DNA from 4 places in the Streptomyces diastaticus subsp. diastaticus genome. Region 4 is predicted to be linked to each of the others. Evidence: riboswitches for the same ligand, from Rfam matches in the RefSeq annotation. Region 4 holds a riboswitch; each other region holds the start of a gene.
The links. Region 4 has a riboswitch for cyclic di-AMP ahead of Sdia_RS21315 (M23 family metallopeptidase). Riboswitches for the same ligand answer to the same signal wherever they lie in the genome.
Positions count from the first base shown of each region.

Region 1: it holds a riboswitch for cyclic di-AMP, as region 4 does, so the genes downstream of both, Sdia_RS01615 (C40 family peptidase) here and Sdia_RS21315 (M23 family metallopeptidase) in region 4, are expected to answer to the same signal.
Region 2: it holds a riboswitch for cyclic di-AMP, as region 4 does, so the genes downstream of both, Sdia_RS28435 (LysM peptidoglycan-binding domain-containing protein) here and Sdia_RS21315 (M23 family metallopeptidase) in region 4, are expected to answer to the same signal.
Region 3: it holds a riboswitch for cyclic di-AMP, as region 4 does, so the genes downstream of both, Sdia_RS04040 (M23 family metallopeptidase) here and Sdia_RS21315 (M23 family metallopeptidase) in region 4, are expected to answer to the same signal.

Region 1 is NZ_BLLN01000001.1:368,033-372,211, reverse strand. Features, by position in the region: gene Sdia_RS01620 (hypothetical protein) at 781-1,134, shown strand; gene Sdia_RS01615 (C40 family peptidase) at 1,262-2,443, opposite strand; cyclic di-AMP (ydaO/yuaA leader) riboswitch at 2,452-2,640, opposite strand; gene pcrA (DNA helicase PcrA) at 2,933-4,179, shown strand, end outside.
Region 2 is NZ_BLLN01000005.1:2,590,268-2,594,446, reverse strand. Features, by position in the region: gene Sdia_RS28445 (cytochrome P450 family protein) at 1-834, shown strand, start outside; gene Sdia_RS28440 (LysM peptidoglycan-binding domain-containing protein) at 965-1,999, shown strand; cyclic di-AMP (ydaO/yuaA leader) riboswitch at 2,164-2,350, shown strand; gene Sdia_RS28435 (LysM peptidoglycan-binding domain-containing protein) at 2,355-3,059, shown strand; gene eno (phosphopyruvate hydratase) at 3,677-4,179, shown strand, end outside.
Region 3 is NZ_BLLN01000002.1:485,140-489,318, reverse strand. Features, by position in the region: gene Sdia_RS04055 (GlsB/YeaQ/YmgE family stress response membrane protein) at 1-109, shown strand, start outside; tRNA gene Sdia_RS04050 (tRNA-Met) at 202-275, shown strand; gene Sdia_RS04045 (PP2C family protein-serine/threonine phosphatase) at 472-1,671, shown strand; cyclic di-AMP (ydaO/yuaA leader) riboswitch at 1,935-2,071, shown strand; gene Sdia_RS04040 (M23 family metallopeptidase) at 2,083-3,147, shown strand; gene Sdia_RS04035 (aldo/keto reductase) at 3,532-4,179, shown strand, end outside.
Region 4 is NZ_BLLN01000005.1:856,475-860,653, reverse strand. Features, by position in the region: partial or broken gene Sdia_RS21325 (DUF5107 domain-containing protein) at 1-364, shown strand, start outside; gene Sdia_RS21320 (VOC family protein) at 393-749, opposite strand; gene Sdia_RS21315 (M23 family metallopeptidase) at 1,119-2,063, opposite strand; cyclic di-AMP (ydaO/yuaA leader) riboswitch at 2,065-2,243, opposite strand; gene Sdia_RS21310 (methyltransferase domain-containing protein) at 2,650-3,465, opposite strand; gene Sdia_RS21305 (bifunctional phosphatase PAP2/diacylglycerol kinase family protein) at 3,627-4,179, opposite strand, start outside.

The DNA of each region.
Region 1 (4,179 bases), on a different contig from region 4:
CGGGCCGTCTCGTAGGCGCGGCCGGTGCCTGTGGACTATGCCGAGTGCCGGGTGCGCCAGGGAGGAGCTAAGCCCGAATGTCACGGCCCAGGGCTGGATTGTCCGCAAACATCCGGTCGGAACCGCCGACCGACCGCTTGTGACCACTTCCCCGCCGCCTCTGCCCTCCCCGCCGGGACCCCATGATCGAATGGCCCGCTGCCCGCTGCCCGCTGCCCGCTGCCCGCTGCCCGCTGCCCGCTGCCCGCTGCCGTCGCGTACGAGCCGCGCCCGCCACCGCCACCGCCGCCGCACCCGGCGCGGCCCGTCCCGCCTCCGGCCGGGGAGGCGGGACCACCGCGTACGCGGCCCCCGCCGCGAGCCGCACCGGCCCGGGCAGGGAGGACGCGTACGGCGGCTGCCACGCACCCGGGGCGGACGGTGAGGCGGCGTGCGGTGGGCGCGGCCTCGGGCCGAGCGGCCTCGGGTCGACCGCCGGCCGGCCCCCCGGGAGACCTCCCGGACGACCCGGCACGGCCTCACCGCGAGCCTGGCCGCCTCCGCCTGCCACGTGGTGCGGGGGAGCCCGGCTTCCCGAAAGGGCCACCGCTTCGGCCCCGGCCGCCGGTGAGCGGGTGCCGTCCGACGAGTTCCTCGCCGTCGGCCCTGTCCGCGCCCGCCGCGGCACCTTCGCCCGCGAACGGTGTCCGGCCCCGGGCCGCAGCCCGTCGGCCGGCGTCGTCCCGGCGGGCAGGACCCTGGTGGGCCGGGGGCGCCGGGGGCCTCGTTAGGGTGCGAGCCATGGACGTCCTCATCAATGTGTTCGTCGGCCTGCACATCATCGGCATCGCCTCACTCCTGGGTGGTTTCCTCACCCAGATGAAGGCGATCGGTGCGGGCACGGCCCGCTTCATCCCCGCCATGCTCCACGGCGCCCTCACCATGCTCGTGACCGGCATCCTCCTGGTCGGTCTGCGCGAGATGGACGGCGGCACCCTCAACCACATGAAGATCGGCATCAAGCTGCTGGTCCTCATAGTCATCCTCGCCCTGGTCTACGTGAAACGCGACGACGAGAAGGTCGACAAGGGCGTCTTCGCCGCCGTCGGCGGCCTGACCGTGCTCAACATCTTCATCGCCACCCTCTGGACCTGACCCCGCCGCCCCCTGTCCGGGGTTCCGCGGGCCGCGGTGCACGGCGAAGGCCGGGTTCCCCACCGAACGACGGTGAGGAACCCGGCCTTCGCCGTGCGTGGCCGCCCGTACGGGCCTTGAGCGCCGGTCAGGCCGGCCGCACCACACTGTGGATCGGCATGTAGTAGATCGACTCGACCCGGACGTCGGCGCCGGGCTTCGGGGCGTGGATCATCTCGCCGCCACCGATGTAGATGCCGACGTGGCTGATGTCGTCGTAGAAGAAGACCAGGTCACCGGGTTGGGCTGCGTCCACGGAGACCTTCTGGCCGACCCCCACCTGGTCCCAGGTGGTGCGAGGCAGCGAGATGCCGGCGGTCTTCCAGGCGGCCTGGGTGAGGCCCGAGCAGTCGAAGGAGTCGGGGCCGGCCGCACCCCAGACGTACGGCTTGCCCATCTGGGCGCGGGCGAAGGCGATCACCTTCTCGGCCTTGGCGGCGTACGAGGAGCCGGGGGCCGTGGAGCCGCCGCCGGAGCCGGTGCCCGGGCCGGAACCCGACCCCGCGCCGCCTGAGCCGGCCTCCTCGCGCTCCTTCTCCTCGGCCGCCTCCCGGGCCTCGCGCTCGGCCTCCTCCTGCTTCGCGCGCTCCTTCGCCTTGCGCTCGGCCTCGGCCTGCTTCTTCCGCTCGATCTCGGCGAGCCGCGCCTTCTCCTCGGCGGTCAGCTCGGAGAGCAGCGTGCGGGCCTCGGTGAGCTTGGCCTGCACCTCGCGCTTGGAGTCCTTGAGGGTGCGCTGCGACTCGGTGAGGCTCTCCAGCTGGCGGGCGGCCTTGGCGCGCTCGCGGCCCGCCGCCGCCTGCTGGGTCCGGTAGTCGTCGACGACGGCCTTCTGCCGCTGGGTGAGGCGGTTCATGAGCTGGCTCTGGTCGAACCAGCTCTGCGGGTCGTCGGCGAGCAGCAGGGTGGCCGTCTCGGACATGCCGCCGCTGCGGTACTGGGCGGCGGCGAAGGCGCCCAGCTCGCCGCGGGCGGCGTTCAGTTTGTCGGCCCGCTCGGCGACGCCGTCCAGCAGCTTGTCGACCTTGGCGCGCTGGGTCCTGGTCCGCTCCTGGGCGGCGTTGTACTTCTGGGTGGCCGTACCGGCCTCGCGGTAGAGCCGGTCCACCTTCTTCTGCACCTCCTCCAGGGAGGGCTTCGGCGCGGCGGGCCGCTGCGGGGCCGCCTGCGCGGTCTGGGAGAGCAGGGCCACCGAGGTGAGGGCGGCCGTGGTGAGGCCGAGGGCACCGGCGGTGCGGTGGCGGGGGGCGCGGGGCTTGCGGTGCGACGCCAAGGCGTGCGACTCCTTCCGTGGACCGCCTGCCGGGTTAGCTGTCGGGTTCGGGCGTACGGAAGGCTGCCCTACGGTTCCGGCGGCCGGGCCGGGCTGCGTGCCCGGTCCGTGGCGGGTACCGATTCACCCCGGTGGTGCGCGGTGGGTCCCCGGCTCCGGGGCCCGTGGGGGCGTACCGGATTCGGCAGGGGGCGGTGCGCTCCGGCGCGAGTCGCCGGTGGGGGACGAACCGACCCGGCGAGCACGCTAGCCAACTCGTGTGGTGCCTGTGAAGGTTGGTGAGCGATATGCCCGATACATTTTCGTTATCTTGTCGGTGGACGGTCGAAAAGCGGTGTCGCGCGGGTGCCGGCCGGCCTCCTCCGTGACCTGGCCCACAGCGCCCGCGTGCCTCCGCGGTGTCCGATACGTCACGTTCCCCGTGGCGGGCGGGCGGGCCGCCCGGAGCGGGGTCCGGTTGTCGGCGCGGCGGCCTAGACTCGGTAGGCGATGAGCAGCCTCTTTGACGACAGCTTCCTGGCCGACCTCCAGTCCTCGGCGCCCTCCGCCCGGCTCGGCGACGAGCCGCCGCCCCCGCCCGAGGAGGAGGCGCCGGAGGAGATCCCGGCCGATCTGTTCGGCGGGAGGTTCGACGCGCCCGTGGACCGGGACGCGTACTACCGGGACGGCGCCCCGCGTCCCGCCGTCGATCCGGCCGCCCTGCTCGACGGGCTCAACGACGAGCAGCGCGCCGCCGTCGTCCACAGCGGGTCGCCGCTGCTCATCGTCGCCGGAGCCGGTTCCGGCAAGACCCGTGTGCTCACCCACCGCATCGCCCACCTGCTCGGCGAGCGCGGCGTGCACCCGGGCCAGATCCTCGCGATCACCTTCACCAACAAGGCCGCGGGCGAGATGAAGGAGCGCGTCGAGGAACTGGTCGGCCCGCGCGCCAGCGCCATGTGGGTCTCCACCTTCCACAGCGCCTGCGTGCGCATCCTGCGCCGGGAGTCGAAGCACCTCGGCTTCACCTCGTCGTTCTCGATCTACGACGCGGCCGACTCCAAGCGGCTGATGGCCCTGGTCTGCCGCGACCTCGACCTCGACCCGAAGCGCTTCCCGCCGAAGTCCTTCACCGCCAAGGTCTCGAACCTCAAGAACGAGCTGGTCGACCCCGAGGACTTCGCCGCCCAGGCCGCCGGGGGCACCTCCCAGACGGAGTCTGGGGGAGGTTTCGAGAAGACGCTGGCGCAGGCGTACACGATGTACCAGTCGCGGCTGCGCGAGGCCAACGCGCTCGACTTCGACGACATCATCATGACCACGGTCCACCTGCTCCAGGCGTTCCCCGACGTCGCCGACCACTACCGGCGCCGCTTCCGGCACGTCCTGGTCGACGAGTACCAGGACACCAACCACGCCCAGTACTCCCTGGTCAGGGAGTTGGTCGGCACCCCGGCCGACCGCCCGGTGGACGTCCCCGAGGGCGCCGAGTCCGACCACGACCCGCTCCACCCGGCCCCCGAGCCGGCCGAGCTGTGCGTGGTGGGCGACGCCGACCAGTCGATCTACGCCTTCCGCGGCGCCACCATCCGCAACATCCTCCAGTTCGAGGAGGACTACCCGAACGCCACCACGATCCTCCTGGAACGGAACTACCGCTCCACCCAGACGATCCTCACCGCGGCCAACGCCGTCATCGAGCGGAACGAGAACCGCCGCCCGAAGAACCTCTGGACCGACGCCGGGGCGGGCGCCGG
Region 2 (4,179 bases), 1.7 Mb from region 4:
GGCGTCCCGCGCGAGGACCAGGACGACTTCCGCGACTGGGCCGGAATGATGATCCGGCACGGCGGGGGGCCGCGCGGCGGGGTCGCCCGGGCGGTGAAGAGGATGCGCAACTACCTCGCCGAGCTGATCCACCGCAAACGCGCCGACCTCGGCGACGACCTCATTTCCGGCCTGATCCGCGCGAGCGACCACGGCGAGCACCTGACCGAGGACGAGGCCGCCGCCATGTGCTTCGTCCTCCTCTTCGCCGGCTTCGAGACGACCGTGAACCTGATCGGCAACGGCACCCTCGCCCTGCTCCGCAACCCCGCCGAGCGCGCCCGCCTCCAGCAGGCCCTCGCCGACGGCGACGAAGCCCTGCTCGACACCGGGATCGAGGAACTCCTGAGGTACGACGGCCCGGTGGAGATGGCCACCTGGCGGTACGCCACCGAGCCGCTGCGGATCGGCGGGGCCGACATCGCCGCGGGGGACCCCGTCCTGGTCGTGCTGGCCGCCGCCGACCGCGACCCCGAGCGCTTCCGCGACCCCGACCGGCTCGACCTCGCCCGTGGCGACAACCAGCACCTCGGCTACGGCCACGGCATCCACTACTGCATCGGTGCCCCCCTGGCCCGGCTGGAGGGGAAGGCGGCCCTCGCCACGCTGCTGACACGCCTTCCGGACCTGCGGCTCGGCACCGGGCCGCGGGACCTGCGCTGGCGCGGCGGGCTCATCATGCGGGGACTGCGCACGCTGCCCGTGGAGTTCACGCCCGAGCGGACGGGACGTGACGAGAAGGTGTCAGGGCCACCCTTTCCGGACACCGGCACTGACGAGGCGTCAACAATGTGATGTCGACGTGATCTCCGCTGCATCGACTTGTGACGAACGTTCGACAGCCGCTACCTTCAGCGCCAACCGGAAGCCCCGCCACCACTGAGCGGACGCGCCGGCCACCAGTCGTCACGCGAAAGGCAACCGCATGCTCTCCGGGAACGGACGTCACCGACGCCCCCGACAGGCTCCGGCCTTCGTCGTCGCGGCCGGGGTGACCGGTTCGGCCATCGCCATCCCCCTGCTCGGCGCCGGTACGGCCAGCGCGGCCGACACCGCCACCTGGGACCGGCTGGCCGAATGCGAGAGCGGCGGTGCCTGGAGCACCAACGCCGGCAACGGCTACTACGGCGGCCTCCAGATCACCCAGGATCTCTGGGAGCGCCACGGCGGTCTCAGCTACGCGCCCTCCGCGGACCTCGCCAGCCGCTCCCAGCAGATCGTGGTGGCCGAGCGCGTCCTCGACGCCGAGGGCACCGCCGCCTGGGCCACCTGCGCCCCCGCCATAGGGCTCCAGCAGGGCGGCGAGTCCGCCGACGTCAACCCGGGCGTCCCCAGTGACAGCGGCACCCCCTCCGCGTCCCCGTCCCCGACCGGCGAGGGCCAGGGTGAGGGCAAGGGCAAGGGGGGCGACGGCGAGAAGGGCGACAAGGGCGACAAGGGGCCCGACGCGGACAAGAAGGGCAAGGGTGACAAGGGGGGCGAAGGGGATGAGGGTGACGAGGTGTCGCCCAGCCCCTCCGCCGAACCGACCTCCATCCCGGACGGTTCCGGGGGCGCGACCCCCGGCGAGGACGCCTCCGAGGGCCGGGGCGGCCTGCCCGGGACGCCCTCGGGGACTCCGTCCGCCGCCCCGGGCGGCGAGCGGGAGGGCTCCGGCGGCGGGCGCCACCGCGGCGGCGGCGCGGTCGAGTCGGGCTCCGGCGAGGGCCGTGACGGCTCCGGACGGCACGCCTCGCGCGGCGATCGCGGCGACGCGCCCGACACCTCCGGCTCGTACACCGTCAAGGAGGGCGACAGCCTCTCGGTCATCGCCTGGCTCAACGAGGTGGACGGCGGATGGCCCGCGCTGTACGAGGCGAACAAGGACGCCGTCGGTGCCGACCCGGACCACATCCTGCCCGGTCAGGCCCTTGATCTCGGAACGGGGCAGGACGCCGAAAAGGACCGAATCGGGCGCTAGTTCGGGCGGTGATGTCCGGTTCGGGGGAAGTGAGACATGCGTCTCAGAGGCCCTGATCGTCTTTGGAATCTGCCGTCGGCCGTGCTTACGGTCTAGGCCGCTCGCCATTGGCGGGCCCCAGCGGTCGTTACGCCGAATCCTGTCGACGACCGTCCGGGACAGTCGTCGCGCAAGCGCCGTAGACAGGAGCGGGGGACCCAAGGTTTGCCGCCGCACCGGCCGTTCGCCCCCAGTGGGCGGCGGCCGGAGCGGCTCGGGGTGAAGCCGCGCGGACCACTCAGGAACGCGCGGCCGGGCACTCATCCGGCCCGAACCCGACAGCTCACCTCGCAGGCGTCGGTGAGGAGATTCCTTCATGCTGTCCAACAAGGCCAAGCACCGCCGTCCCTCCAAGGTCGCCCGCCTCCTGTCGCTGGCCGGTGTCGCCGGCGTCGCCGTCGCCGCGCCGCTCGTCGCGACCGGCTCCGCCTCCGCCGCCACCGCCTCCGAGTGGGACGCCGTCGCCCAGTGCGAGTCCGGCGGCGACTGGTCCATCAACACCGGCAACGGCTACTACGGCGGACTCCAGTTCTCGTCCTCCACCTGGGCCGCCTTCGGTGGCACCGCCTACGCCTCCAGCGCCGACCAGGCCACCAAGGAGCAGCAGATAGCCGTGGCCGAGAAGGTCCTGGCCGGTCAGGGCAAGGGCGCCTGGCCGAACTGCGGCACCGGCCTGAGCAGTGCCTCCTACGACGGCGGCGCCGCCGCCGAGGCCCCGGCCGAGAAGCCCGCCGAGGAGCCCGCCCCGCAGGCCGCCCCCGAGCGCCCCGAGCCGCGTGCCGACCGCAGCGAGCAGCGCACCGCCCCGGCCGAGAAGGCCGAGGAGACCGTCGAGACCCCCACCGGCGAGACCGTCGCCAAGGGTGACGGCGAGTACAAGGTCACCAAGGGCGACACCCTGAGCCAGATCGCCGACGACGAGAACGTCGAGGGTGGCTGGAAGAAGCTCTTCGAGCTGAACAAGGACGTCGTCGAGGACGCCGACCTGATCTTCCCGGGCCAGCAGCTGCACCTCTCCTGACGGCGGGCTCCGCTCACCCGCGGGGCACCGCCCGGGGGTGTCGAGGCGCTCGACGTGCCCAACCGCCGCGCGGCCCGCGTGCGACGAGCGACTCGGCACCGGCGCGCCCCTCCGGGGCGCCCGGCCGAGGCCGGTCGGCGCGGGGCCTTCGCCGGTGCGTGGGGAAGCTGGGTGTGGGGGCGTGCGGGTGCGTGGTGGCTGAGGGCTCCCCACGGTCCTCGCGTCGCTGCGGGCCCTCCGGCCGCCGGGCTCCGGCGCCGGCCGCCTGCTCCCGCTCCCTCCCGGCTTCCCCGGGTGCTCCCGCGTCCAGCGGAGTTCCGGGGAGCGGGGGCCGGCGCCCCTCCCTCCCACAGACAGCCCCGTCCCGGTGCGCGACTCCCCCCCAGTGCACCGGGTCGGGGCTTCCCCCTTTCCCTTCCGCTCCTCCTCGCGTCTCAGCGGTCGGAGCCGTCGGGGCTACCGGTGAGTAGATATCGGCGTTCGCGTACGGTTTCGCCCCGTACGGGCCTCTTTTCGTCCCAGCGTCCGGGCGCGACGCCGGGATGGGGCCGGCCGCCGGTTAGGCTCTGGAGCGAACGGCCGACCGAAGGCCGACCCGCGTCACATCCCAGAAGGAGATGCTCGTGCCGTCCATCGACGTCGTCGTAGCCCGGGAAATCCTGGACTCCCGAGGCAACCCCACCGTCGAGGTCGAGGTCGGCCTCGACGACGGCAGCACCGGCCGCGCCGCGGTGCCGTCCGGCGCCTCCACCGGAGCCTTCGAGGCCATCGAACTGCGTGACGGAGACCCCAACCGTTACCAGGGCAAGGGTGTCGAGAAGGCCGTCCTCGCCGTCATCGAGCAGATCGGGCCGGAGCTCGTCGGCTACGACGCCACCGAGCAGCGCCTCATCGACCAGGCCATGTTCGACCTGGACGCCACCGACAACAAGGGCTCGCTGGGCGCCAACGCCATCCTCGGCGTCTCCCTCGCCGTCGCCCACGCCGCCTCCGAGGCCAGCGATCTGCCGCTCTTCCGCTACCTGGGCGGCCCCAACGCGCACCTGCTCCCGGTGCCGATGATGAACATCCTGAACGGCGGCTCGCACGCCGACTCCAACGTGGACATCCAGGAGTTCAT
Region 3 (4,179 bases), on a different contig from region 4:
CCTCGCCGAGACCAAGGGCGTCGACTGGGCCGAATGGGGCATCCAGATCGTCCTGGCCGCGCTCGGCGTGGTCGCCCTGGACCGGACCATGGGCGGACGCCGTCGGTGACCTGTGCGGGGGCGCCTCGCGCCACCCGCTCCGCCCCGCCGGAGCGGGTGGCGCGAGGCGCCCCCTGGATGGCGTATAGTTGATCTCACCGACGCGGGGTGGAGCAGCTCGGTAGCTCGCTGGGCTCATAACCCAGAGGTCGCAGGTTCAAATCCTGTCCCCGCTACTGAAGGCGAAGGCCCGGATTCCTTTCGAGGAATCCGGGCCTTCGTCGTGTGCGCACCCCTGAGCCGCCCCGTTCGGCGGCCCTCCGGTCGCCGCCGGGCCAGGGCGACGGAAGCATGGGGGAAGCGCTGACGCGGAAGCGGGCGCGTCCGGGCCGGGCCGACCGGGGGCCGGCCGATGGATCAGGAGACGGGCTGGTGGGGAAACGCGGCGACGCGGAGCGGGAGACGGGCCGACCGGCTGCCGAGGAGCCTTCCGCGGAAGGGGCGTCGGCGAGGCGCGGCGGTAACGGACGCACTCCCCTCGGCAACTACAAGAGCGACCGGCGTACGGCGAGCAGATCCCGGGCACTGGTACAGCTGCTGCCCGCGGTGCTGATCGTGGCCGGGGTCATCTTCGACGAGGCGGCGCCACCCCGTTTCAACGCCAGTCCGCTCTACGCCGCCGCGCCCCTGATCGCCGCCCCGTTCTTCTCCCTCCTCGGCACGGTGGCCACCGGGGCCGTCGCGCTGGCCGCGGTGAGCCTCCTCCAATGGCAGGCCGGGACGCTGGGTGAGGTCGACTCGACCACCGAGCTGCTGACCATCCTGACCTGCGGCCTCCTCGCCGTGCTCAGCAACCGGGTGGTGAGCCGCAGCGGCGAGGAACTCGCCACCGCCCGCAACATCGCCGAGGCCGCCCAGCGTGCCGTGCTGCCCATCCCGGCCGAGCGCATCGGCGGCTTCGACGTGGCCGCCCGCTACGAGGCCGCCCAGGCCGACGCGCTCATCGGCGGCGACCTGTACGCCGTGCAGGAGACCCCGCACGGGGTGCGGCTGCTGGTCGGCGACGTACGCGGCAAGGGGCTCGGCGCGGTGGAGGCGGTCGCCGTGGTGATCGGTGCGTTCCGGGAGGCGGCCGAGCAGGAGTCGAGCCTGGAGATGGTCGCCCAGCGCCTCGAACGCGCCCTCGCCCGCGAAGGCGTACGGCGGGAGGGGCTCGACCAGTTCGAAGGGTTCACCACCGCGTTGCTGGCTGAGATCCCGCCTGGGCAGTCCGTCGTCCGCACGGTCAACCGGGGGCACCCCGAGCCGCTGCTGCTCGACAGGGACGGACGGGTGCGCGTGCTGGTGCCGGCCCAGCCCGCGCTTCCGCTCGGCATGGGGGACCTCGGGGCGTGGCCGGACCGGTCGGACACCGCGCCGTTCCCGTCCGGCGCCATCCTGCTGCTGTTCACCGACGGGCTGACGGAGGCGCGCGACCGCCGCGGGGTCTTCTACGACCCGGCGGCACGGCTGACGGGCCGTCGCTTCGGTGCCCCCGACCACTTGCTGGAGACACTTTCCGAGGAGGTCCGCGTGCACACCGGCGGCGGACCGCAGGACGACATGGCGTTGCTGGCGTTGCGCCGCCCCTGAGGCACCGTGGACCGGTGGACGCCACCGAAGGCGCGTCACTGTTGGTGAGCGGGCGAGCGCTCATCGCATAACAACTGACACACCGTCAGGCGGCGTCGTGGTGGTTCTGTGCAGGCGACTCGCCCGAGTCCGCCCCTCGGTGCCCCGGTACGTCCGGCGTCCTGACGCCAACGATCACCTGGAACGGCTTGGAATCCGGCACGGGTGTCTATTAACGTTCGATAACGCAGCGCGGTTGTCCCGGCCGTCACCCGAGACGGCTCCGCGCGCACGCGCCGAATCCCGTAGGGAACCGGGGAACCAATCCTTGGGGTGAATCGGACGCCTTTCGAGGCGCCCGTAGGAGACCTTCCTGCTCCGAACCCGTCAGCTAACCCGGTAGGCGAGAAGGAAGGAAAGGAGAGCGCCCGCGTGGCGTCGAACCGTCCTGCCCCTGAGGCCCTGTTCGTGCCGAACGACGAGGACCGCACCGCCGGCCCCGCGGCCTACGGACCCGCCGGGGGGCCGTGGGAGGAATGGAATCCCACCGAGGAGTCCATCCGTCCCGTCCGCGGCCGGCACCGTGTCGCGAAGCAGCGCGGCGGTGGCCTGGCCCGCTCCTCCACCGTCCTCGGCGTCGGCGTCATCGCCGCGGTGGGCGCCGGCGGTATCGCCACCGCCAAGGAGAAGCCCCCGGTCTCCATCTCCCTGCCCGACCTCTCCACCGTCAAGGCGTCGCTCCCTGACGCCGGTTCGCTGCCGGGCGTCGGCTCCCTGCTGGGGTCGGACGAGTCCGACACACAGGTCACCGCCAGTCCGCTCACCGGCGCCGGGGTCACCGTCGCCGACGCCGAGCAGGGCACCACCGACGCGGGCGAGGCACTGCGGGCCCGCATCATGCAGCAGGCCGAGCACCAGCAGGACCAGGCCGACCAGAGCGTCGCCCGCGCCGCCGAGCAGGCCGCGGCCGAGCAGGCCGCCGCCGAGGCCGCGAAGGTCCAGGAGGCCGCGGAGAAGAAGCTGGCCGAGGAGGAACGGAAGAAGGCCGAGGAGAAGCGGAAGAAGGCGGAGGCCGAGCGCCTCGCCAAGCTCGCCGCCAGTTTCTCGCTCCCCACCACCTCCTACACCCTGACCTCGACCTACGGTCAGGCGGGCGCCATGTGGTCCTCCGGCTACCACACCGGTCTCGACTTCGCGGCTCCCACCGGGACGCCGCTGAAGGCGATCCACTCCGGCACCATCAAGGAAGCGGGCTGGGCCGGCTCGTACGGCTACCGGACCATCCTGGAGCTGGAGGACGGCACCGAACTCTGGTACTCCCACCAGTCGTCGATGTCGGTCAGCGTGGGGCAGAAGGTCACCACCGGCGATGTCATCGGCCGCGTCGGCGCGACCGGCAACGTCACCGGCCCCCATCTGCACCTGGAGATCCACCCGGGTGGCGGCGACGGCGTCGACCCGCTCAGCTGGCTGCGGAGCAAGGGCCTCAACATCTGACGACAGGCCGCCGAGGGGCCGCCCCGGGACGATCCGTACGTCCGGGGCCGGCCCGTCCGGACTGCCTGCCATGGCCGGTCGCGGCTGGGCGTCAAGTGTGTCGGCACCCGCCGCCGGTGTGCGCCTCGGCTGTTCGCCGGTCGCCCTTCCTCCACCCCCTGCTCTCCCGCGCTGCCGCGGCTGCGTCGGCGCGGATCACCGGCCGTGCCGGGGCTGTTGACGCCCCGCACGGGCGGGCTGAACTCCGGCGGTCCTGACGGCTACCCCCCGACGTCAGGGCCGCCGGACCTGTGCGCCTCCTCCGCACGCGGCATCCAGCGCCGTCTCGCCCGGCGCGACCCGACCGGGGGGAATGGGCGCCCGGCCTCGTTTGTTGATCCATCCATGACCTCTCTCCGGCCTCTCGGCAGCTCTGATCTCGACGTCTTCCCGCTGGCCCTCGGAGGCAACGTCTTCGGCTGGACCGCGGACGAGGCGCAGTCCTTCGCCGTCCTCGACGCCTACACCGCTGCGGGCGGCAACTTCCTCGACAGCGCGGACAGTTACTCCTCCTGGGTGCCGGGGAACGAGGGCGGCGAGTCCGAGACCCTGATCGGCAAGTGGCTGGCGTCGCGCGGCAACCGCGACGAGATCGTCGTGGCCACCAAGGTGGGCGGCCATCCGCAGTTCAAGGGGCTCTCCGCCGGCAACGTGAAGGCGGCGGCCGAGGAGTCGCTGCGGCGGCTCGGCACCGACCGGATCGACCTGTACTACACCCACTTCGACGACCCCGCCGTGCCGGTCGAGGAGATCGTGACCGCCCTCGACGACCTGGTGAAGGCGGGCAAGGTACGAGCCGTCGCCGCCTCCAACATCAGCCCAGAACGCCTCCAGGAGTCCCTCGACTTCTCCGACCGGGAGGGCCTGACCCGGTACGCCGCGCTCCAGCCGCACTACAACCTCGTCTCCCGGGACACCTACGAGGGCCCGCTCCAGGAAGTCGCCTCGCGCGCGGGCCTGGCGGCGGTGCCGTACTACGCCCTCGCCAGCGGG
Region 4 (4,179 bases):
CCGGCACGACCGCCTGACCCTGCCCGCCGCACCCCTGGGCGCGGCCAACCCGCTGGCCCCGTTGCGTCCGCTCGACGAGACCCACGTCGTCGACCCGGCCACCGTCCCCGGCCTGCCTCCGGAGATGGCGCGCGGCCTCACCCGCGCCCCGCTGACCTCGCTGCTGCCCACCCGGGTCCTCGACGGCCACGAACGCCGTCGCGTCCCCACCACCCTGCCCACCCTCGTCCTGGAGAACAGCCGGCTCCGCGCCACCGTCCTGCCCGGCCTCGGCGGACGCGTCCACTCGCTGCTGCACAAACCCACCGGCCGCGAACTCCTCCACCGCGACGAACCCCTGCCCGCCGCCTACGACTTCCGGATGCGGCCGGAGGCGAACGGCTGAGGGGAGGTCAGGCGGAGGCGCCGAGCCGGTCCGCGTACTCGAAGACCGAGCCGTCCGGGTGCATCGCGACCAGGGTGCGCCCGGCCGGCGTCGCCACCGGGCCCGCGATCACGGCGGCGCCGGAGGCGGCGAGGACCTGGCCGGTCTTCTCCACGTCGGCCACGGCGATGGTCGCGGCGACCTTCCGCAGCACGTCCAGGTCGGCCTTGGGGCCGCTCATCAGCAGGAAGCAGCCGACGGCGGCGACGGAGACGCCGCCCTGCTGGTGCCGCATCGCCCGGCTGCCCGCCAGCCGCTCGTAGAACGGCACCGCGGCCTCCAGATCCTCGACGCAGATCCGCAGTGTGGTCCCCAGGATTTCCACGCTTCACCCATTCCAGACGCTCCGGCCCGCACGCTCGCGGTTGATCGCGCCGCACGCCAGCGGTACGGCAGGGTCCGAGCCGCGCGACGCCCTCATGATGGCACGCCCACCCGGCACCGTCAGTCCCTCCCCGGGGCCCCAACTCCCTTGAGGCACAGTCCTTCCCGTGGTCGCCGGGTCCGTTCCGGAGGCGGCCGGAACAGCCCGCCCGGGGCGGCGGCCGAAGGACGCCGGCGCCGCGCCGCCGGTGCGCTGCGGAGCGCGGGACGGTGCCAGGGCCACGCGCGCGGCCGGGGCCGGACGGGGCGGTGTGTGCCCCGGTCCGGCCCCGGCCGGTGGTGAGGAGAACCCGGCGGTGCCGGGGGTGCGTCAGACGGAGACGCCGTGACCGCGCAGGTAGGCCAGCGGGTCGATGTCCGAGCCGTAGCTCGGGCCGGTGCGGACCTCGAAGTGGAGGTGCGGGCCGGTGGAGTTGCCGGTCGAGCCGGAGAGGCCGATCTGCTGGCCGCCCGTGACGGTCTGGCCGGACGAGACCGAGAGCGACGACAGGTGGGCGTACTGGGAGTACTTGCCGTCGGCGTGCTGGATGACGACCTCGTTGCCGTACGAGCCGCTCCAGCCGGCGGAGACGACGGTGCCCGCCCCGATGGCCTTGACGGAGGTGCCCGAGGAGGCGGAGAAGTCGACACCGGTGTGGTAACCGGAGGACCAGCTGCCGCCGGAGGCGCGGTAGGCGGTGGACGGGGAGGCGTCGACCGGGCGGTTCCAGCCGGAGGAGGCGGCGGGCTGCTCGGCCTGCTCGGCCTCCGGCTTCGCCGGGGCGGCCGGCTTCGGCGCGGTCTCGGTCTTCTTCGCGGCGGAGGTGCTGGTGCCGGCCTTCGGGGCGGCCTGCTTCGGCGCGCTCTGCGGCTTGGCCGGGGCGGACTTCGGGGCCTCGGCGGCGGTGCCGTCCACCGAGAGCGTCATGCCCGGGATGATGAGGTTCGGGTTCGAGCCGACGACCTCGCGGTTGTCCTGGTAGAGCTGCTCCCAGCCGCCGTCGACGTTCTGCGCGTCGGCGATCCTGGCCAGGTAGTCGCCCGCGACGACCTCGTAGGTCTTGGTGTCGTCGGCGGCGCTCTTCGGCGCCTGCTGCTGAGCGGCGGCGACGGCGTGCTGGACGGAGACGGACTCCGGCGCCGACTTCTCGGCGGCGTGTGCGCCTGCGGCGCCCATCAGCGGCAGGGCCAGAGCTGCGCTGCCGGAGCCGGCGACGGCCAGCGTGCGGGCTATGCGCATGGTCCTGGTACGGCGGTGCTTCCCCTTGGCGGGCATGAAGGTTCCTCTCCGGCGCCTGCGAGGTGAGCTGTCGGGTTCGGGCTGGAGATGCCCGGCCGCGCCGTGTGGCGCGGCTTCACCCCTAGCCGGGGCCGGTGGCGTGCGCGGTGCGCTGCTCCGGTTCCGGCGGCTTACCTGGGTCCCCCGCTCCTGCCGTGGAAGGGTCGATGTGCGGATACCGGACGGCGGCAGGATTCGGCGGTCCATCCGGAATGACGGTGACCGTAGACGAGCGCGACTCCCGTGAACAAGCATCAGCGGCGCCCTGGAAGTCGCTTTCTTGATCCTTTGTTCCGGGGGTGGTCACCCTCCGTAGACTCGTGATCTTGCCGGGCTCGGTGGGCGTTGCGCCCCGCCTGGTGGTGGGTGCCACGGACCGTGACGGCTATGACGCTGCTCACGGGGCGATTCCAACGACGTCCACCGGCGCGGTATTTGATGCTTATGAAGCCCAATGCCCCTTTTGTCCGTGATGGTGGTGCCGGTTCGGGGTCGCGGCGGATCGCGCGCCGCGCGGGGCGGGCCCGCCCGGACGTGACGCGGAGTCACCTCGGACGGGCGCGACCGGCCCGGGGAGCCCGGCTCAGACGCGGCAGAGCAGTTCCCCGTGGAGCACGGCGAACCAGCCGTCGGGCGCGGCCGCCCACTCGCGCCAGGCGGCCGCGATCCGCTCCAGCCGTGCGGGGTCCGCGTGCCCGAGGCCGATCGCCCGGTCCGCGTACCCGGAGGCCGTCGTCCGGTCCGCCCAGAGTCCGCCCCACCAGTCCCGCTCCGCCTCCTCCGCGAAACACCAGGCCGAGGCGGTCGCCGTGAGGTCGGTGAACCCTGCCTCCCGGGCCCACGCCCGCAGGTGGCGTCCCGCGTCCGGCTCCCCGCCCCCGGCCCGCGCCACCGACCGGTACAGCTCCAGCCACACGTCGAGCCCCGGGGCGGGCGGATGCCAGGTCATCGCCGCGTAGTCCGCGTCGCGTACGGCGACCAGGCCGCCCGGCGCGCACACCCGGCGCATCTCGCGCAGCGCGCCCACCGGGTCGCCGAGGTGCTGGAGCACCTGGTGGGCGTGGACGACGTCGAAGGAGGCGTCGGGGAAGGGGAGGGCCTGGGCGTCGCCGGTGCGGAAGGCGGTGTGGGTCAGGGAGCGCGCGGCGGCGGCGGAGCGGGCCGTGTCGAGGATCTCCTCGGCGTTGTCGACCCCGGTGACGTGGCCGTCCGGGACCAGGGCGGCGAGGTCGGCGGTGATCGTCCCCGGTCCGCACCCGACGTCCAGGACGCGGTGGTGCGGCTCCAGCGCCGCCAGCAGGTACGCGGCGGAATTGGCGGCGGTACGCCAGGTGTGGGAGCGCAGGACGGACTCGTGGTGGCCGTGTGTGTAGACGACGGCGGTGGGACCGGTGGGCAAGACGGCCTCCTCGGGCGGGCGCGTGGGTGAGGGGCCGGACGCCCGTGGTGCGCGAGCCGGCGCCCGGTGCCGGCGACCGTACACGCGGCGGGCCGCATCATGAGACCCCCGTCTCATGATGCGGCCCACCGGGGTGCGCTCCGTGCCGGGGCGACGCGGAGTCAGAGGGTCAGTGGCCGGTACACCCGCAGCCCCTCGTGGAGCTTGTCCAGCTCCAGACTCGGACCCGCGTCGGTCACCTCGCCGTCGAAGGCCAGCGGTGTGCCCGGGCTGATCCCGCCGATCCGCAGCCGCTGCACCCGTACCGCCGCGTGGAACGGCGAGCGGGTCAGCGGGCCCGCCAGCGCCGCCGCCACCAGCCGGAATCCCGGGCCGCGCCCGCCGTGCACGGCCCGGACGTCCAGCAGACCGTCGGCCAGATCCGCCCGGCGCCCGCCGGTCAGCCCCATCCGGCGGTAGGTGCAGTTGCCCGCGAAGAGCAGCCACAGCGGGCGCCGCTCGCCCTCCACCACCGCCTCCAGCGGATGGTCCCGGCGCCGCACCCGGGCCGCCGCCACCACGTCCGCGAGCCGACCGCCGACCCGCCCCGACCAGCGCTCCCGCTCCCGGACCAGCTCGGGGTAGACACCCAGGCTGAAGGTGTTGAGGAAGTGACCGGTCCGGCCGCCGGAGTGGAAACGGCCCACGTCCACGGCGACCGCGTCGCCCGCCTCC